Regions from separate parts of the Vibrio sp. A2-1 genome, predicted to be linked through region 1. Evidence: predicted binding sites of a transcription regulator. Region 1 holds the regulator's gene; each other region holds the start of a gene.
The links. The regulator MetJ, encoded in region 1, represses methionine synthesis genes. The targets are predictions, from matches to a motif close to TTAGACNTNTANANGTCTAA.

Region 1 (4,888 bases):
AACCGCACGACCAAAGCCTTGCATCAGTTGATCTCTGCCTGATGGGGTCAATTGCCACTCGACAAGCGTTGCGAAGTCGGCAGCTTTGCCTTTTCGTAAAGCGCTTGGTAGAGCATTAGCCAAGGTTTCACCCAGTGGATACTGATAGAACTGGCTGCACCATACCAAGAGTGAGTAGACCGATTCTGGCCAAACGGGTTGGTTGTCTAATAAGGCTTTAATGGGCTTGAGCTTGTCTAGCTCGAATTCAGATTCGTTAACCAGAGCTGTAACAATACCTGTTAAGGTTTGTCGTCCAAAAGGCACAGAGACTCGTCCACCAATAATCGGGAATAGGTGGTTAGGAATCTTGTAATCGAACTGCTTGTCTAGTGGAACAGGCAGTGCCACGCGGGCAATCATTGGACGCATAAAGGGACAGCTTTATCTGAGTTGACGAGAGCGAACAGTCTAATGGATAAGGGCGTTAAATTCGAGGAGCAGTTTGGATGAGAGTATCGAGTTAACGCAGGAAGATAACGAGAGCCCGAAATCTCAGGCCGACAAAGGAAATAAAGAGGCTATTGGTGAAAAATGTATCAAATCAGTTGATCCTGCCTTATAGATTCATTACTATACTGCGCCTTAAAGGTATGGCTTTATCGCAGTTTAGTGATGCAGCGGTGTCTTTATTTTATTTTTTAACTACGTGTGGTGTGCGGCTTAGAATCGTATAGCGACACGGCCTACTTGAGGTTATCCCATGAAAACTGGTATCCACCCAGAATACAAAGCAGTTTCTGCAACTTGTTCTTGCGGCAACACATTTGAGTTCAACTCAACGCTTGCAAAAGAATCTATCCACCTAGACGTATGTGACAAATGTCACCCATTCTACACTGGTAAGCAACGTATCGTAGATACTGGCGGCCGTGTTGATCGCTTCAACAAGCGTTTCGGTGCTCTTTCTAGCAAGAAGTAATTCTCGCTATTTAGACATAAAAAGGACACTTCGGTGTCCTTTTTTGTTGCCTGAAATTTAAGAAAACGCTGAATCTTATTCAGCTATCAACATATCGAAAACGACAGGCAACCCGCTTGAGTTTTGTTTCATAACTTACACCCAATACTCCATTCTCGAAATCCGCTCGAAAGTTCAACAAGCGACAGTAATTTCAACTGCTCACTGGTCTTATTAGTAGTGAAATCTCGTTTTTTAATGAGACAGAGGCTTTAACCACCTAGGAACTTTGAAGTACATCTATTAACATGAACAAGATCCCCCAAATAATAATATCCTAGGAACCTACACCTATGTCTGAAGACAGCCGCCAAGATCAATCCTCTCAAGCGTTATCGCCTCAAGAACAATTCCGTCAGCAAGCTCTTGATTACCATGAGTTCCCAATTCCAGGCAAAATTGCCGTAGAACTGACGAAGCCTGCAAACTCTGCAGAAGACCTAGCACTTGCATACAGCCCAGGCGTGGCTGAGCCTGTTCGCGAGATCGCACAGAACGTTGATAACGTTTATAAGTACACAGGTAAAGGCAACATGGTTGCAGTTATCTCTAACGGTACAGCGATTCTTGGCCTAGGTAACCTTGGCCCTATTGCTTCTAAACCTGTTATGGAAGGTAAAGCGCTGCTGTTTAAGCGTTTTGCTGGTTTAGATTCTATCGATATTGAAGTTAAACACCGCACAATCGATGAGTTCGTTGATACGGTTGCGAATATCGCAGATACATTCGGCGGTATTAACCTAGAAGACATCAAAGCACCTGACTGTTTTGAGATTGAGCGTCGCCTGATTGAGCGTTGTGATGTCCCTGTTTTTCACGATGACCAACACGGTACAGCGATTGTAACGGCTGCTGGTATGCTGAACGCGATTGAGCTTCAAGGTAAGAAGCTTGAAGAGTGTAAGATCGTTTGTTTGGGCGCTGGCGCAGCGGCGGTTGCTTGTATGGAACTGCTGATTAAGTGTGGCGCTCAGCGTGAGAAGATTTACATGCTTGACCGTAAAGGTGTAATCCATACTCGTCGTGAAGACCTGAATGAATACAAAGCGCTATTCGCAAATAACACGGACAAGCGCACGCTTGAAGATGTTATCGAAGGCGCTGACCTGTTCTTGGGCGTATCAGGTCCCAACCTGTTACCAGCAGAAGCACTCACGCTGATGGCTGATAAGCCTGTTGTGTTTGCATGTTCAAACCCAGATCCAGAGATCAAGCCAGCGCTTGCTCATGAAGTTCGTTCTGACCTTATCATGGGTACAGGCCGTAGCGATTACCCGAACCAAGTAAACAACGTACTTTGTTTCCCATTCATTTTCCGTGGTGCGCTTGATGTGCGTGCGAGCGAAATCAATGATGAGATGAAGCTGGCGGCGGTTAAAGCGATTCGTGAACTAGCGAAAGAAGAAGTTCCGGCTGAAGTACTCGCTGCTGCAGGTGAGACTGCACTGGAGTTTGGTAAAGGCTACATCATTCCTAAGCCAATGGACCCACGTCTACTTCCTCGCGTAGCAAAAGCGGTTGCAGTAGCGGCCGTTGAATCTGGCGTAGCTCGTATTGAGATGCCTGCTAACTATATGGCTTAATGCTTTAATAGCTTAATAGCTTAATAGCTTAATAGCTTAATAGCTTAATAGCTGTTGCTCTATTGAGCGAAAAAGAATAATAAAAAACCGACTCATAGGAGTCGGTTTTTTTTATGTCTATCATTCACAGAGCAGCTACCGATAACGTAGTGGGTGATGTGACAAATAAGGTTCAGCTATAGCGAATCAATATTGAAGGCAGTGACTGAGTTGTTTTTATTCTTCGTCAAACGCTTCGAATTCGATACCCATCTCTGTCATCAGCTTTTTCACTTCAGTCGGGATGTCGTCTGGACGGTCTTTACGGAGATCTTCATCCGTTGGCAGTGGTTGGCCTGTGTACGCATGTAGAAAGGCTTCGCACAGTAGCTCACTGTTTGTTGCATGGCGTAGGTTATTAATCTGGCGGCGAGTGCGCTCGTCAGTAAGAACCTTTAACACTTTTAGAGGGATAGAAACTGTAATTTTTTTTACTTGTTCGCTTTTCTTTCCATGCTCAGCATATGGGCTTATGTATTCACCATTCCAGTCGGCCATTGCGTACCTTCATCACTTTAGTTGTTAGAATAAATTAATAGTGGTGATTTTAGCGGGATTTACTGCCATAAGCAAAGACATATAGACGTCCAGAAGTGTTGACGTCTCACATTTATGAAAGTAAAGTGAATAACATATATCTAACACAGCCGCAGAATGCCGACAAGCCGCTGTGATTCTCAGACGCAAAACTTGTAAGGAAGCACCTATGAGCAGCCGGAAGCCAGCAACAATCGCAGTACGTACTGGTATCGAGTCAGACACGCAACACCATGCCGTTGTCCCACCTATTTATCTTTCGACTAACTATGGGTTTCCCGCTTTTGGTGAAGTGCCAAAGTACGATTACACCCGTTCTGGTAACCCAAATCGTGGTTTATTAGAAACGGCATTGTTTGAGCTTGAGTCTGGCAAAGGTGCAGTGGTGACTAACTGCGGTACTTCGGCGCTTAACTTATGGGTTTCGGCTTTCTTAGGTGGCGATGATCTTATTATCGCTCCGCACGACTGCTACGGCGGTACTTACCGCCTGTTTAATACCCGCTCGTTAAAAGGTGACTTCAAAGTTTTGTTCGTTGATCAATCGGATCAAGCAGCGTTGGATGCGGCGATCGCGCTCAAGCCAAAGTTGATCTTAATAGAAACGCCATCGAACCCGTTGGTTCGTGTGGTTGATATTGCAGAGACTTGCCGTAAAGCGAAAGAGGTTGGTGCTCTGGTTGCTGTCGATAACACGTTTTTGACGCCGGTGTTCCAAAAGCCTTTAGAGCTGGGTGCTGATTTTGTTATCCACTCAACCACCAAATACATCAACGGACACTCAGATGTTATTGGTGGCGTTGTCGTGACGAAAACTGAAGAGCACGCTGAAGAGCTTGCATGGTGGGGCAACTGTATTGGTGCGACCGGCACACCATTTGATAGTTACATGACTCTACGTGGTATTCGTACGCTAGGTGCACGTATGCGTGTTCACGAAGAGAGTTCACGTGAAATTCTGACAGCGCTGCAACAACAAGATCTGGTGGGCACTATTTACCACCCAAGCCTTCCTGAACACCCAGGTCACGAGATCGCGAAGAAACAGCAGTTGGGCTTTGGTTCCATGCTGAGCTTTGAGTTTGCGGGCTCTTTTGAAGCGCTTAAATATTTTGTCGATAAGTTAGAGCTATTTTCTTTGGCTGAATCACTGGGTGGTGTTGAAAGCCTGATTTGTCACCCTGCGTCGATGACTCACCGTGCGATGGGCGAAGAAGCATTGGCAGAAGCGGGTGTTTCTCAACAATTACTGCGCCTTTCTGTTGGCCTTGAAGATGCGGAAGACCTAATCGACGATCTCAAGCAAGCGTTTGAAAAAACACAACGCTTTATCGCTGAAGGGGAGGCTTAATAATGGCAACCTTTCGCCAGCTACATAAATTTGGTGGCAGCAGTTTAGCGAACCCTGAATGTTACCAACGCGTGGTCAACATTCTTAGAGAATATTCATCAGCGACGGATTTGGTGGTGGTATCGGCCGCAGGTAAAACAACCAACCGCTTAATTGAGTTTGTCGAAGCGCTCGACAAAGATGGTCGTATTGCTCATGAATGCCTGCAAACCCTTCGTCAGTTTCAACTTGAACTGATTGAGGCTCTGCTTGAAGGTGAAGCCGCCTCGCAACTAACGGCAACCATCCAACAAGAATTTACCGCTTTGGGTGAGCTAACGGCTCCCTTGAGTGAAGCACAAAAAGCACAAGTACTGGGTCATGGTGAGGTTTGGTCTT
Region 2 (4,888 bases), on a different contig from region 1:
ACATCAAAGAGAAAGAACACGACAAAGCCTTTTACCAACTATGCTGTCACATGGAGCCGGAATATCATCAACTTGAGTTAGATGCCCGTTTATTCATGATGTATTTAGACTTAAAGAAGTAGCCCAATGAGCCAATCACAAAATAGAACTACGCTAAGCCTGTCGAAAAACAGTACCTCATCAACAAAAACAAAAGACAACCAAGCTGATCAAGGTAACCGTAAGCACGGTGATATTAAGCCAAATGCCGGCAAGCCAAGCAGCGACAAGCGTATTTCTACAAAGAACACATCAGACCGCAAAAACAGTGCTCCCAAAGGTGCTGACAACAACAAAGCAAAGCGACCTTTTGCAAAAGATAGCAAAGGTAAACCGGGTGCGAATAAAGGATCATCGAATAAGGGTTCTTTCAATAAAACTGCTTTTAACAAAAACGCAGCCCAGAAAAGACGCTCGACTGAAAAGCCCCAAGGTGGATTACACCCAAGAAACCAACATACAGGTCGTTATGACTTCGAGTTATTGGTTGCAGCATTGCCTGAGCTAAAAGAACACCTGATCAAGAACCCGGTGGGTGAAGACACCATTAATTTCTCTGATCCATTAGCCGTTAAGCTACTTAACAAGGCTTTACTGGCGCATCACTATGGCGTTAAGCATTGGGATATTCCTGCTGGCTACTTGTGCCCGCCAATTCCTGGCCGTGCAGACTACATTCACAGAGTGGCAGATATTCTTAATAGCGATGGCCAAGGTGAACCTTATAATCATGCTTCTGTGAAAGCACTAGATATTGGTGTTGGTGCAAACTGTATTTACCCAATCATTGGTGCGACAGAGTATAAGTGGCGCTGGACAGGTACTGATGTCGATTCAGTATCCATCAAAACAGCGAACTTCATTGCGGAAAGTAACCCTAATCTAAAAGGTAAGATTCGAGCTCGCCTGCAAGCCGACTCAGAATCTATCTTTAAGGGCGTGATTAAGGATAATGAACGTTACGATGTCACAATTTGTAACCCTCCATTCCATAGCTCTCTAGAAGAGGCGGAAAAGGGATCACAACGTAAACTGGATAACCTAGCGGCAAACCGTGCTAAGAAAGCCGGTCAGTCGTTCAAGCCAGAAACGAACAAGAAGCCAGTTAAGTTAGACAAATCAACTAAGCAAGAGAAACCAACCTTAAACTTTGGTGGCCAAAAGTCTGAACTTTGGTGTCCGGGTGGTGAAGCAGCTTTCATCATGAAGATGGCGAGAGAGAGCCAGCTTTTTTCTACTCAAGTATTGTGGTTTACGACATTGATCTCTAAGAAAGACAACGTTGATATGGTTCGTTCAGAGCTTGGCAAGCTGAGAGCTAAACAAGTAAAAGTAGTAGAGATGTCACAAGGCCAGAAGGTGAGTCGCTTTATCGCATGGACCTTTATGGACGACGAACAAAGACAAGAGTGGATTGCGCTTAAATAACAGACTGTACTTAGTTAAGATATTAAGCTGAAATTACGAACGGGCTTGTTGTTAACGCAACAAGCCCGTTTTTATATCTATCGCAACGACTCTAAGCTTAGTTAGTCTTAAACGGAGAGCAGTTCGTCTAATTTACTTTGGTATTTCTGTTGAAGTGCACGGTTACCCGCTTTCTTTTCGAGTTCGACCAAGATTTGAAGCGATGGAATTTGATAGCCATAACGTTGGTGGAATTTGAATAAGCGGAGCCTAGCGTCATTGTATTCGGCCTCACTGACTTCAATTTTAGAAAGCTGTAGTACGGATCTAGCTCGATTTGGGTCGTGGTCAATCGCACGAGAGAAGTAGTATTTTGCTTGCTCGACCTCTCCGGCCTTAAACGCGCAGAATGCCGCATTTTCATAACTTGCAGAGACGAGATAATAATAGGGTTGGTCGATGGCACGGTTAAAGTATTTATCGGCTTGCTCGTATTCGCCTTGTTTACACAAGAATGTACCGTAGTTGTTCAATACATTGCCGTTTCTTGCGTCTAACCTCAGCGCTTTCTTATAGGCGTCTCTTGCTTCGTCAACTTCCCCAACTTGTTCGTAATAGTGCGCAATGGAAAGGCGAGCTCGATAGTAGCTAGGTGCGTGTTTGATGGCGAGTTCTAGGTTCTCACGTGCTCTCACCATATTCCCTTGTCCCATATAACCCAAACCTAATTCAATACGAGATTCAGACATCGCAATAGGGTCGCTTTCGATCTTTGGCGGTCCTTCAGTGACAGAAACGCAACCGACCAACGAAAGAGAGGCGAGTAGTATCAGGCTCGATAACGAAAGGGGGCGGGATAACGAAATAGGTTTAGATAATAACGGCTTGGCGGGCATGTGAAGCTCCTTATGAACACCAACCTATCATATGAAATCAAACCTATTGAAGTGGTAAATCTATTATGGAATGCGACTCAAACACCATAAAAAAACCGTGTCCAATTTGGTGTTTTATCAACAACCTACTGAACACGGCTTTATGTGATTGTGAATCGGAAGAAAGAACTTAATCGTCTTTGGTAAAGTTGTCTTCGCTGAAGTGATCCAAATCGTAAGGCGTTTGTTGGTAAACGCAGTAGTTCAACCAGTTCGAGAATAGCAAGTGCCCATGACTACGCCAACTTGCGACAGGCTTATTATCTGGATTGTTGTTCGGGTAGTAGTTGATTGGAATCACGGGTTCCATACCTTCGCCTAAATCACGAACGTACTCACCGTGCAATGTATGCGCATCGTATTCAGGATGACCCGTTACAAACACGTTTCGCTTATCTTTGGTTGCCGCTAGGTATACGCCAGCCACATCAGAAGTCGCAAGAACATCAAGGTCGGTATGCTCGGCTAAGTATTCCTGAGAGAAATCTGCATAGCGAGAGTGCGGTGCTAAGAAGGTATCGTCAAAGCCACGCAGAAGCGGGTGGTAAGGGTGATGAATCTCGTGATTATAAACACCAGAAAGCTTCTCTTTACGAGTGCGCTTTGGCAAATCATACAGTAATTTCAAACCCGCCTGAGCCGCCCAACACACATACAAGGTTGAGGTCACGTGCTTGTTTGCCCATTCCATGATGGTTTTTAGGTGATCCCAGTAGATCACATCTTCAAATTGAACCAAGCCAAGCGGTGCACCAGTGATGATCAATCCATCAAAGTTTCTCCCTTTGACCATTTCAAATTGTCGGTAGAAGTTATCAAGGTGTTCGGTCGGTGTGTTTTTGCTTGGTCGGTCATCAATGCGCAGCAGCTCTACATCGACTTGCAATGGGCTGTTCGATAGTAGGCGTAAGAATTGAGTTTCAGTTTCAATCTTCTTCGGCATTAGGTTGAGGATCAAGACTCGAAGTGGACGAATTTCCTGCGTCGATGCTCTTGATAACGGCATCACGAAGATGTTTTCTTCACGAAGAACATCAGATGCTGGCAATTGGTCTGGAATGCGAATAGGCAAAGCTTTCTCCCTAAGCTAGATATGTAGACGTCTATACATCTAAATCTATAGTAGTTTGGTACGCTTGTCGATATACAAAATGGATAGATGTAAATTATTTGTGTTTTCTATCAGAAGCCATCTTCCGACGTCGGGGGAGTCTTATAATGTTTTACGACTACCCGAGTAAGGCATAAGTGCTTGGTTCTGTTATGTAGAACTAGGCAGTTATCAGAGCAAGCGGCTAGCATTTACGATAAACTCATGTTTTCGAATTAGCCTGTAAAGTGACAGATGAAGTTAATACTCATTCGAGGGTTGCCCGGTTCTGGCAAGTCAACAAAAGCGAAAACCTACGATGCATTACATGTCGAAGCGGATATGTATTACGTGAATGAGCAAGGTGACTACCATTTTGATCCTAGGCAGTTACAGCAAGCTCATGAGTGGTGTCAAAACACGGCGGAAAACGGCTTGAAGCAAGGGTTAGATGTTGTTGTTTCGAATACCTTTATTAAGCATTGGGAAATGAAGGCTTACCGCCAACTTGCAAGAAAATACAAAGCAGAATTGATCATCGTGGTATGCCGAGAGCAATATGGCAGTATTCACGACATCGAACCGTCTGTGATTAAGCGCATGGCAAAAGATTGGCAAGAATAGTCTCGTGCTTATCCATCTTGGCTGAATGGCAAATAGAATTAAATTAATAGAATAACTCCAAGGTAAAGATTGAAATGGCAAAGCGCTCAGTTGTGGTCGACATGACATCTTACGGGATCTACACAACGTGGGATTCAAAATCTAAAGACCTTCCAAAAATCCAAGAGTTCACCACTACCGTTGATGCCGAAATCGATGTGGAATTTGGCTATATCTTGAATATCAAGAAAGCCAAAGGTGAAAAGATCCGCTACTGCATCTATCACCCGGATATCACCACAGATAAGGGCGAAGTGCTCGAACCGTTCGATGGTGAAGAGCATGTCGGTAACAACGACTGGGATTTCTACTTAGGTGACACCATCTGGGCGCCAGTCTCGAACAAGCTAGGCAAGTGGCGCATGACCGTGGAGTTAAAAGGCAACATCATTGCCGATAAGACATTCGACCTCGTAGCAAAAGACGAAAGACAGTTCTGGAAGCGTAGGGGTTTTTAGACGAAATTTCTGGTAGACGTAAGCTTTAGGCTAAACGCAGACAACAAAAAAGCCGAGTCACACGTCGTATGTGGGCTCGGCTTTTTTTCATAGTGCTAGATAGAAGTGACTACCTAACTAATGGATTAGATTATTGTGTTACGTAAGCTACAACAAACTCAGTGATAGCGACCATATCTTTCACTGCAATGTACTCTTCAGTGGTGTGAACTTTCGCCATACCAGTCGATAGGTTAACCGTTGTTAGGCCTTTCGCGTTGAAGTTGTTTGCATCACTACCGCCGCCAGTGCGTTTG
Region 3 (4,888 bases), on a different contig from region 1:
CGCTGATGCCGCTGCTGCGATAGTAAGTAAACCTTTAAGGTTAAATTTCATAATAATCTCCTTTTAATAAATCTATTTAATTTGGTTCAGACGACTTTGAGTTTGGTCTGTAAGTCGTTATCTGTGGTCAACTCGGCGAACTAATGAATCACCGATTGATTGAATAATTTGTACCAGCACAATCAACATCACTACCGTCACAGCCATGATAGTCACATCATAACGGTGGAATCCGTAACGAATCGCGACATCACCTAAGCCGCCGCCACCAACAGTTCCTGCCATTGCTGAGTAGCTCACCAGCGTTACTAATGTAATCGTTACTGAGTTGATGATAGTCGGTAGTGCTTCAGGAAGCAGAACCTTATTGATGATTTGTGTTGGTGTTGCGCCCATTGATTGAGCTGCTTCCACTAGACCTGTTGGTACTTCAAGTAGCGCACTTTCAATGAGTCGAGCCACGAATGGGATAGCGCCAATCGTCAGCGGAACAATCGCGGCGGTTGTACCTATGAAGGTACCAATCAGCATCTTAGTCAATGGGATAATAGCAACCATCAATACTAAGAAAGGCACTGAACGGCCCACGTTCACAACCGCACCGAGAATTTTGTTTAGCTTGGTGTTCTCTAACAGACCACCTTTTTTAGTCGTATGTAGAATCACGCCTAATGGGATACCGACAGCGAAGCCAACAATGCCTGCTACAGCAACCATGTAAAGGGTTTCGCCAGTTGCGCCTAATAGAAGGTTACCGTTAAGGCTGATCCAGTCAGCAATCTCGTTGAAACTAAAGGACATAGCCAAGTACCTCTACTTTTACATTGTTGTCGCGTAGGAATTGAATAGCAGCATTATCATCGGCTTCATTACCGAACAGTTCAGCAACCATCATGCCGAATTTAACGCCGCCGGCGTAATCCAGGTCTGAGCTTAAGATACTGACATCGATGTTGAACTTACGTGCGATTTGCGTCATCAGCGGAGCATCGACCGTTGCGCCAGTAAACTCAAGGCGTACCAGCGGGTAGCTGCTGTTTACGCGGGTCTCTTGCAAGCGTGCTTGGTAATCTTCAGGAATCGTTAGATCCAAGGTTGAGCGAATAAATTGATGTGCCAGTTCAGTCTTAGGATGTGCAAAGATGTCACCGACAGTCCCTTTCTCTACTAATTCACCACCGCCAATGATCGCCACTTCGTGACAAATGCTTTTCACTACATCCATTTCATGAGTAATAAGCAGGATAGTGATGTTCAGCTTGCGGTTGATTTCACGCAGTAGCTCAAGAATAGATTGAGTAGTCGCAGGATCGAGTGCACTGGTCGCTTCATCACATAACAAAACTTTCGGGTCAGAGGCCAGTGCGCGAGCAATCGCAACACGCTGCTTTTGACCACCACTTAAATTCGCAGGGTAGGTGTCACGCTTGTCTGCTAGGCCAACAAGCTTAAGTAACTCACTGACTTTCGCTTCAATAACCGCTTTATCTTTACCTGCAAGCTCTAAAGGCAGTGCGATATTGTTAAATACAGTACGAGAAGACAGAAGATTGAAGTGCTGGAATATCATGCCGATGTTACGACGCGCTTCGCTAAGTTCTGATTTGCTAAGTTTTGTTAGGTCAATACCGTCAACAATCACTTCACCAGACGTTGGAGCTTCCAACATGTTTACACAGCGGATAAGGGTACTTTTGCCTGCACCTGAAGAGCCGATGACTCCAAAGATTTGACCTTGAGGAATGTGGAGGTTGATATCAATTAAGGCATTGATTTCTTTGGTGCCTTGATAAAAAACCTTGTTGACTTGATTCACTTTAATCATAGGGAAACTCGTGCAGGTAAAACAGAATAATATATCGATAGCTCGCTCGATTTACAGATGATGCTATGGTGTTCTATGATCTAAGTCAATAGATATTTTTACGTCTAGACGGCTAAACGTCGATGGTGTTGCTGAGGTAGAAACAAATCGTTAACGAACGCAAAACTAAATAGATAGTGATGAAGCAAATAAAGCGTGTAATAATTAATGATTAATAGAGAGTTGATAGAGAACTGAATTTTGTCTAAACCTGCTGTTTTTTTAGATCGTGATGGTGTGATTAATGTTGATCACGGCTACGTACATGATGAGCATGACTTTGAATACATCGATGGTGTGTTTGAAGCGGCGAAAGCGTTTAAAGATATGGGCTATTTATTGGTACTTGTGACCAACCAATCTGGTATTGCTCGTGGCAAGTTTAGCGAAGATCGTTTTCTTTCTTTGACGCAGTGGATGGATTGGAACTTTGTCGATAATGGCGTTGAGTTAGATGGTATCTATTACTGTCCTCATCATCCTGAACACGGCATTGGCGACTACAAACAAGATTGTGAATGTCGCAAGCCTAAACCAGGCATGTTCATTTCTGCTCGTGACTTTCTGAAAATTGATATGGCGAACTCTGTCATGATCGGCGATAAAGCTGAAGACATGATGGCAGCAGAAGCCGCTGGTGTTGGTACCAGAGTCTTGGTAAGAACGGGCAAGCCTGTGACTGAAAAAGGCGAGGCTCTAGCAAGTGTCGTGCTTGACAGTATTAAAGACGTACCAGCATTCTTAAAAGGTTAAGACACTAAGATACCTTTCACTTTAGATATAAGTGTCGTTCACTATATTAAGATGAGGAACGCAGTATGAAAGCATTGTTGATAGCATCTCTATGTACGGTTGCATTAGTCGGGTGCTCTAAATCAGCAGCTCCTGAGACTGAGAGCGCAACATCGGATAATCAATTCGTGACTTATCAATGTGAGTCTGACGTTTCGTTTGAAGTGGCTTACCTTGATAATGAAAAAGCAGTATTACGTTTGCCTGATAATGAATATCGCCTGATTCAAATAGCGGCAGGTTCAGGAACGAAATACATCCTAGATGATGGTACATCTGAGGTGGTTAACAGCGTAACTTTACGCACTAAAGGTGACAATGCTCGTCTAGAACTTGATCGTGTCGTCTATAAAAATTGCCGAAAGTAGGTCATAGTTAACTTCTAATATTTACAAACAGTTAAGTGAGGGATTATGCCCTCACTTTTTCTTCTCTTCCCTTTAACGTTAGACTTTTTATGAGCAAAAAACTCACTATTCTCGATATTGCTAAACTGTCCGGTGTTGGTAAGTCAACCGTATCTCGCGTTCTGACCAACGATCCAAAAGTGAAACCTGAAACCCGTGAAAGGGTGGAAAGAGTAATTCAAGAATCTGGGTATACGCCGTCTAAGTCTGCGCAGTCGATGCGTGGTGGTAGTCAAAAAGTCATCGGTGTAATCATTTCTCGTTTGGACTCTCCCTCTGAAAATAAAGCTGTTAGCACAATGCTGGCCGAGTTGTATCGAGCGAATTACGATGTCGTGATCATGGAAAGTCAGCTTGATAGAGAAAAAGCCAATGAGCACCTTCAGGTTCTCAAGCGTCGTAATGTAGACGGCATAATCGTGTTTGGCTTTACTGACTGCGATATTCCTGCGATCGAAGCTTGGGAGCATAAAGCCGTAGTTATTGCTCTAGATACCGAGAACGTGACATCTATTAACTATGATAACCAGCAGGTCATTGATCGTGCTTTAGCGCATTTATCCGATCAAGGGATCTCTGATGTTGGGTTTATTGGTGTTGATCCTAGCGATAAATCAACCGGTGAACTGCGTTTGAAGGCTTATCTAGAGTGGTGTGAAAATACCAGTTCGATTGCAAACTATCGAACTGGAGAGCTCCACCATGAAAGTGCTTATCAGTTAGTAGATGATGTATTAACACCAACAACTCAAGCTATTGTGTGTGCCAGTGACACGCTAGCTCTCGGCGTGATCAAGCGTCTTCAAGAGCTACAACGTGAAGATGTGGTTGTTACTGGCGTTGGTGGCAACACTCTGCTCTCTTTTTTGTTTCCTCGTGTCTTTAGTATTGATCCTGGGTATCAATCTGCAGGTAAATTGGCCGCCAATCTATTGATCTCTCAGCTTTTAGGCAATGCAGAGATCTCTCATCACACTCAATCACCTATTCTATAATTCACTCAATCAAGCGAAATAGAACCGCTTAGATTAAAATTAGAGTGTGATCTCTTTCAATTAATGGGACTGTTCCCATTTTAATTTATCATTCATGCGGGCATTATAATAACCGTGATTGGGAATGTTCCCATAAATCTAAATCTGAGTGGTTATAGCCGCATGGTTTAGATGAATAATTGAATGAAACCAGGGTGGGGTAGTATGAGTAAGATAGCGAAGCAAGACGTTGCGCGTCTTATCGAGTTAGTCGGTGGCAAAGAGAATATTGCGAGTGTCAGCCATTGTCTGACTCGACTGCGTTTTGTATTGAACGATACGGAACTGGCGAACAAAGCAGAACTAGAAAAGCTGAAGCTAGTAAAAGGTTGCTTTACTAACGCAGGTCAATTCCAAGTTGTGATTGGCACCGAGGTTGATGAGGTGTACGCACTTCTGATTGAGCAAACTGGCAAAGATTCATCGTCAAAAGATGAGGCTAAACTTGCAGCTCGCCAGAACATGAACTTTCTTGAACGTGGTATCTCCCATTTAGCCGAAATTTTCGTACCACTGCTGCCTGCCATTATTACTGGTGGTTTGATCCTTGGTTTCCGTAATGTGATTGGCGACATTCGCATGTTCGACGGCAAAACCTTGGTTGAAATCAGCCAATTTTGGGCAACCGTTCACTCATTCTTGTGGCTGATTGGTGAGGCTATTTTCTTCTTCCTACCGGTTGGCGTTTGTTGGGCAACGGTTAAGAAACTCGGCGGAACGCCTATTCTGGGTATCACACTTGGTGTGACCTTGGTTTCACCACAACTCATGAACGCATACATGATAGGTAA
Region 4 (4,888 bases), on a different contig from region 1:
CTCGAATCAAATCGTCGTTAGACAAATTCTCATCAGGTGAGTAGCCCCAAATGTCCTTTCTCACTTCTTTATGCAAGTATTCAGCGAACGCTTCAGCCAATCGGTCAGCAACCGCCTGAATCATAATCGCGTTGTAGTCATCACCATTGGCTTTGTATTCATCAGCCAGCTCTCGCTCACCAATACCACCCGTTACTGCAAAACCACCAATCCAATCCGCTTTACCACTGTCTTTTGGCGCAATGTAATCTGACAAACAGTAGTTAAATCCTTTGGGCTTTTCGGTTTGTTGACGAAGGTTGTGCAGAACCTTTAACACTTCAGTACGCGATTCATCGGTATACACTTCAATATCATCGCCAACACTGTTTGCTGGGAACATGGCACACATACCGCGAGCTTCAAGTAGCTTCTCTTTCTGCACTCGATCCAACAAATCATTCGCATCTTTGAATAAGCGTTTCGCTTCCTCGCCCACTTCTTCATGATTGAGAATTGCTGGGTACTTTCCAACTAATGACCATGTCATAAAGAACGGAGTCCAGTCGATGTACTGACGTAAAGTAGCCACATCAAAGTCCTTGAAGATGTGTACTCCCAGCTTAGCGGGTGCTGGGGGAGTATACGCATTCCAATCGATAGCAACTTTATTGGCACGCGCTCTCTCTAGCGAGACTGGCTTAGTGCGCGGCTTTTTACGGTTGTGTTGATCGCGAACGCGATCGTAATCAATATCCAACTTCTCAACAAATGCAGGCTTCAGTTCGTTAGATAGTAGAGAAGTACACACACCAACAGCACGTGAGGCATTGTTTACGTAGACCACGGGTTCAGAGTAGTTCTTTTCAATCTTAACGGCTGTATGCGCTTTAGATGTGGTTGCTCCGCCAATAAGAAGAGGCAGCTTAAAGCCTTGTCTCTCCATCTCTTTAGCCACATGAACCATCTCATCCAATGAAGGAGTGATCAAACCCGAAAGGCCAATGATATCGACGTTCTCTTCTTTAGCTACCTTAAGGATTTTTTCACATGAAACCATCACGCCCAGATCGATAATTTCGTAGTTATTACACTGCAAGACAACGCCAACAATGTTTTTACCAATATCATGAACATCGCCTTTTACGGTCGCCAGTAAGATTTTTCCGTTAGTTGCACCAACGTCTTTGGTTGCATTAATAAATGGCTCTAGATGGGCTACCGCCTGCTTCATAACACGGGCAGATTTCACCACTTGAGGAAGGAACATCTTACCTTCACCAAAGAGGTCACCAACTACGTTCATGCCATCCATTAATGGACCTTCAATCACCTCGATAGGGCGAGAGGCATTAACACGAGCTTCCTCGGTATCTTCAACGATGAAATCAGTAATGCCTTTCACCAAAGAGTGCTCTAAGCGCTTTTCTACTGGCCAGGTGCGCCACTCTAACGCCGATTTATCTTCAACTTTGCCAACTGCACGCTCTAGATATTCAGTCGCGATATCGAGTAATCGCTCTGTTGAGTCGTCTCGGCGGTTTAGAACTACATCTTCAACGGCTTCACGCAAATCCTCAGGCACATTATCGTAAATCTCTAACTGCCCAGCATTTACGATGCCCATATCCATACCGTTTTTAAAACAGTGGTATAGGAATACTGCGTGGATTGCCTCACGAACGTAGTTATTGCCTCGGAATGAGAACGAAACATTAGATACACCACCAGAGATCATCGCATGAGGGAGATCGCGTTTGATGTCCCCTACTGCTTCAATGAAGTCGACCGCATAGTTGTTATGCTCATCAATACCAGTAGCTACTGCGAAAATGTTCGGGTCAAAAATAATATCTTCTGGCGGGAAACCTACTTCATCAACAAGAATATTGTAGGCATTAGTACAAATCTCGACTTTACGCTCTCGAGTATCAGCCTGCCCAAGTTCATCGAACGCCATCACGATGACTGCTGCGCCATAACGACGAACCAGTTTAGCTTGCTCGACAAACTTTTCTTTCCCTTCCTTCAATGAGATAGAGTTAACGATACCTTTACCCTGAATACATTTCAGACCCGCTTCGATAACTTCCCATTTTGAAGAGTCGACCATGACTGGTACTTTCGAGATCTCAGGTTCAGAAGCGCATAGATTAAGGAATTTAACCATACACGCCTCAGCGTCTAGCATCCCTTCATCCATGTTGATATCGATGATCTGAGCGCCGTTCTCAACTTGCTCTCGAGCAACACTCAAAGCTTCGTCGTAGAGCTCTTCTTTAATCAATCGCTTAAATCGAGCAGAGCCGGTAACGTTAGTACGTTCACCGACGTTCACAAATAGAGATTCTTTGGCAATCGTTAATGGTTCTAAGCCAGATAAACGGCAAGACACAGGCAAATCAGGTAATTGACGTGGAGTTACGCCTTCAACGGCCTCAGCCATGTGACGTATATGTTCTGGCGTCGTACCACAACAACCACCAATTAGGTTCAAGAAGCCACTCTCGGCCCATTCCTTAACGTGTTCAGCCATATCTTCAGGAGAAAGGTCATACTCACCGAACGCATTAGGTAAACCCGCGTTAGGGTGGGCGGAAACGTTACATTCTGAGATACGAGACATCTCACCAACGTACTCACGCAGTTCGTCAGGGCCTAATGCACAGTTCAATCCAAATGAGATAGGTTTAACATGACGAAGGGCGTTGTAGAAGGCTTCTGTTGTCTGCCCTGAAAGCGTACGACCTGATGCGTCAGTAATGGTACCGGAGATCATCACAGGAAGCGTGATGCCTACCTCTTCAAAAACAGATTCAACCGCAAAAGAACATGCTTTTGCATTTAACGTATCGAAGATAGTCTCGATAAGAATAAGATCTGAGCCGCCTTTGATAAGTGCTCGCGTCGATTCGGAGTAAGCTTCAACAAGCTCATCAAAGCTAACATTACGATAGCCCGGATCATTAACGTCTGGGGAGATAGAACACGTTCGGTTAGTTGGACCTAACACACCCGCTACGAAACGGGGTTTGTCTGGGGTCTTTGCCGTCCATTCGTCTGCCGCTTCACGAGCTAATTTTGCAGCTGTAAAGTTAATTTCTTCGCTAAGGCTTTCCATATCGTAGTCGGCCATAGCGATGGTTGTAGAGTTAAAGGTATTGGTCTCGAGGATATCAGCACCGGCTTCCAAATATTCCATATGGATATCTTTGATAAGCTTAGGTTGTGTAAGTACCAAAAGGTCGTTGTTACCTTTTAAATCACTATGCCAATCAGCAAAGCGCTCACCACGATAGTCTTGCTCTTCCAATTTATAATCCTGAATCATGGTACCCATGCCACCATCAATCAGTAAAATTCGTTGCTTCAACAGAGCGTCAATCTTTTGCCTTACATTACTTCCCACGGTACAACCTCATTCCTTTAATTATCTCTCCATCCTACCACACATTAAAAAGGAGTCTAGACGTCTAAAAGATGAAATTGATTACCAAGTCATGACAAAAAAATGTTTGCTATTTGAGCATGAGACAACGAAAATTCATATTCATACTTTGTTACATGTTGGGATCCCAATGTCGGTCTATTACACCTTATGCTTCTTGTCCGCAGCTGCCATGCTTATTGCTTTCGTGAATACCAAAATTGGTAAAATGCAGACAACCATCGCCATTACAGCTGGCTCGATGATGTTATCTCTATTAATTATCATTGCGGGACAAAACAATTGGTTCCAATTGGCTGACATCGCCTCAGAAACCGTTGCCAGTATCAACTTTGAAGATTTCCTCCTGAAAGGAATACTGGGATTCTTACTCTTTGCAGGTGGTTTGGGGATTAAGTTACCTAATCTAAAAGATCAGAAATGGGAAATAACGGTACTCGCTCTTGGCGCTACACTGTTTTCGACATTCTTTATTGGCTTTGTCCTGTATGGGTTCTGTCAGTTTATCGGTATTCAATTTAACCTAATTTATTGCTTACTTTTTGGTTCTCTAATCTCTCCAACCGATCCAATCGCTGTATTAGCAATAGTGAAGAAGCTCGATGCTCCCAGACGAATCTCTACTCAAATCGAGGGAGAATCTCTATTCAACGATGGTTTTGGCCTAGTGATCTTCGTTACCCTATTTACCATTGCGTTCGGTACAGAAGCACCGACTGTAGGTAGCGTGACCATGTTATTCGTCCAAGAGGCTATCGGTGGTATCGTCTATGGCTTTGTTCTAGGTTTAATATTCCATTACCTAATCAGCAACACCGATGACCACTCGATGGAGTTGCTATTAACCATAGGTATTCCGACAGCTGGTTATGCCTTTGCTGAAGTCCTACATGTATCAGGACCGTTAGCAATGGTGGTATCAGGTATCATGATTGGCAACTGGACGCGCTTTATTGGGTTCTCGAAAGAGAGTGAGGATCACCTAGACCACTTCTGGGAATTAATCGATGAATTCTTAAATGGCGTATTGTTCTTATTGATCGGTATGTCGATGTTGTTATTCAAATTCCACCAAGAAGACTGGATCTTAATGGCGTTCGCAGTACCTCTAGTGCTAAGCGCACGCTACCTAAGTGTTTTCTTGTCTTATATCGGATTCAAACGCTTTAGAACTTACAACCCTTGGTCAATCAAGATCTTAACTTGGGGTGGGTTGCGTGGTGGACTAGCTCTAGCCATGGCACTTTCAATCCCTTCAGGTATCTGGGTGATTGAAGACAAGGCAATAGATGTTAAAGAGATAATCCTCGTCATGACATACGCTGTTGTTGTGTTCTCAATCTTAGTTCAAGGTTCAACAATTACTCCAATGATAGAGAAAGCGAAACAAGCTGAGAAAGAGCTCGATTAACATCTCAAAAAATTAAACTAGGCTGCCTAATTTAGGTAGCCTTTTTTATA

Region 2: the regulator MetJ is predicted to act here: its motif matches at 3,477-3,496, upstream of metA (homoserine O-succinyltransferase).
Region 3: the regulator MetJ is predicted to act here: its motif matches at 1,922-1,941, upstream of metN (methionine ABC transporter ATP-binding protein MetN).
Region 4: the regulator MetJ is predicted to act here: its motif matches at 3,437-3,456, upstream of metH (methionine synthase).

The regions. Positions count from the first base shown of each region.
Region 1 is NZ_JAKKCO010000007.1:87,786-92,673, forward strand. It holds gene priA (primosomal protein N') at 1-411, opposite strand, end outside; gene rpmE (50S ribosomal protein L31) at 743-961, shown strand; gene L3V33_RS18785 (malic enzyme-like NAD(P)-binding protein) at 1,294-2,583, shown strand; gene metJ (met regulon transcriptional regulator MetJ) at 2,800-3,120, opposite strand; gene L3V33_RS18795 (O-succinylhomoserine (thiol)-lyase) at 3,329-4,510, shown strand; gene L3V33_RS18800 (bifunctional aspartate kinase/homoserine dehydrogenase II) at 4,513-4,888, shown strand, end outside.
Region 2 is NZ_JAKKCO010000003.1:319,647-324,534, reverse strand. It holds gene L3V33_RS12785 (M48 family metallopeptidase) at 1-122, shown strand, start outside; gene rlmF (23S rRNA (adenine(1618)-N(6))-methyltransferase RlmF) at 127-1,467, shown strand; gene pilW (type IV pilus biogenesis/stability protein PilW) at 1,575-2,342, opposite strand; gene metA (homoserine O-succinyltransferase) at 2,512-3,453, opposite strand; gene L3V33_RS12765 (ATP-binding protein) at 3,727-4,095, shown strand; gene L3V33_RS12760 (DUF3859 domain-containing protein) at 4,170-4,592, shown strand; gene L3V33_RS12755 (M20/M25/M40 family metallo-hydrolase) at 4,723-4,888, opposite strand, start outside.
Region 3 is NZ_JAKKCO010000002.1:649,216-654,103, reverse strand. It holds gene L3V33_RS10580 (MetQ/NlpA family lipoprotein) at 1-51, opposite strand, end outside; gene L3V33_RS10575 (methionine ABC transporter permease) at 118-801, opposite strand; gene metN (methionine ABC transporter ATP-binding protein MetN) at 791-1,825, opposite strand; gene gmhB (D-glycero-beta-D-manno-heptose 1,7-bisphosphate 7-phosphatase) at 2,066-2,617, shown strand; gene L3V33_RS10560 (MliC family protein) at 2,683-3,024, shown strand; gene treR (trehalose operon repressor TreR) at 3,114-4,058, shown strand; gene treB (PTS trehalose transporter subunit IIBC) at 4,263-4,888, shown strand, end outside.
Region 4 is NZ_JAKKCO010000014.1:961-5,848, reverse strand. It holds gene metH (methionine synthase) at 1-3,388, opposite strand, end outside; gene L3V33_RS22315 (sodium:proton antiporter) at 3,558-4,838, shown strand.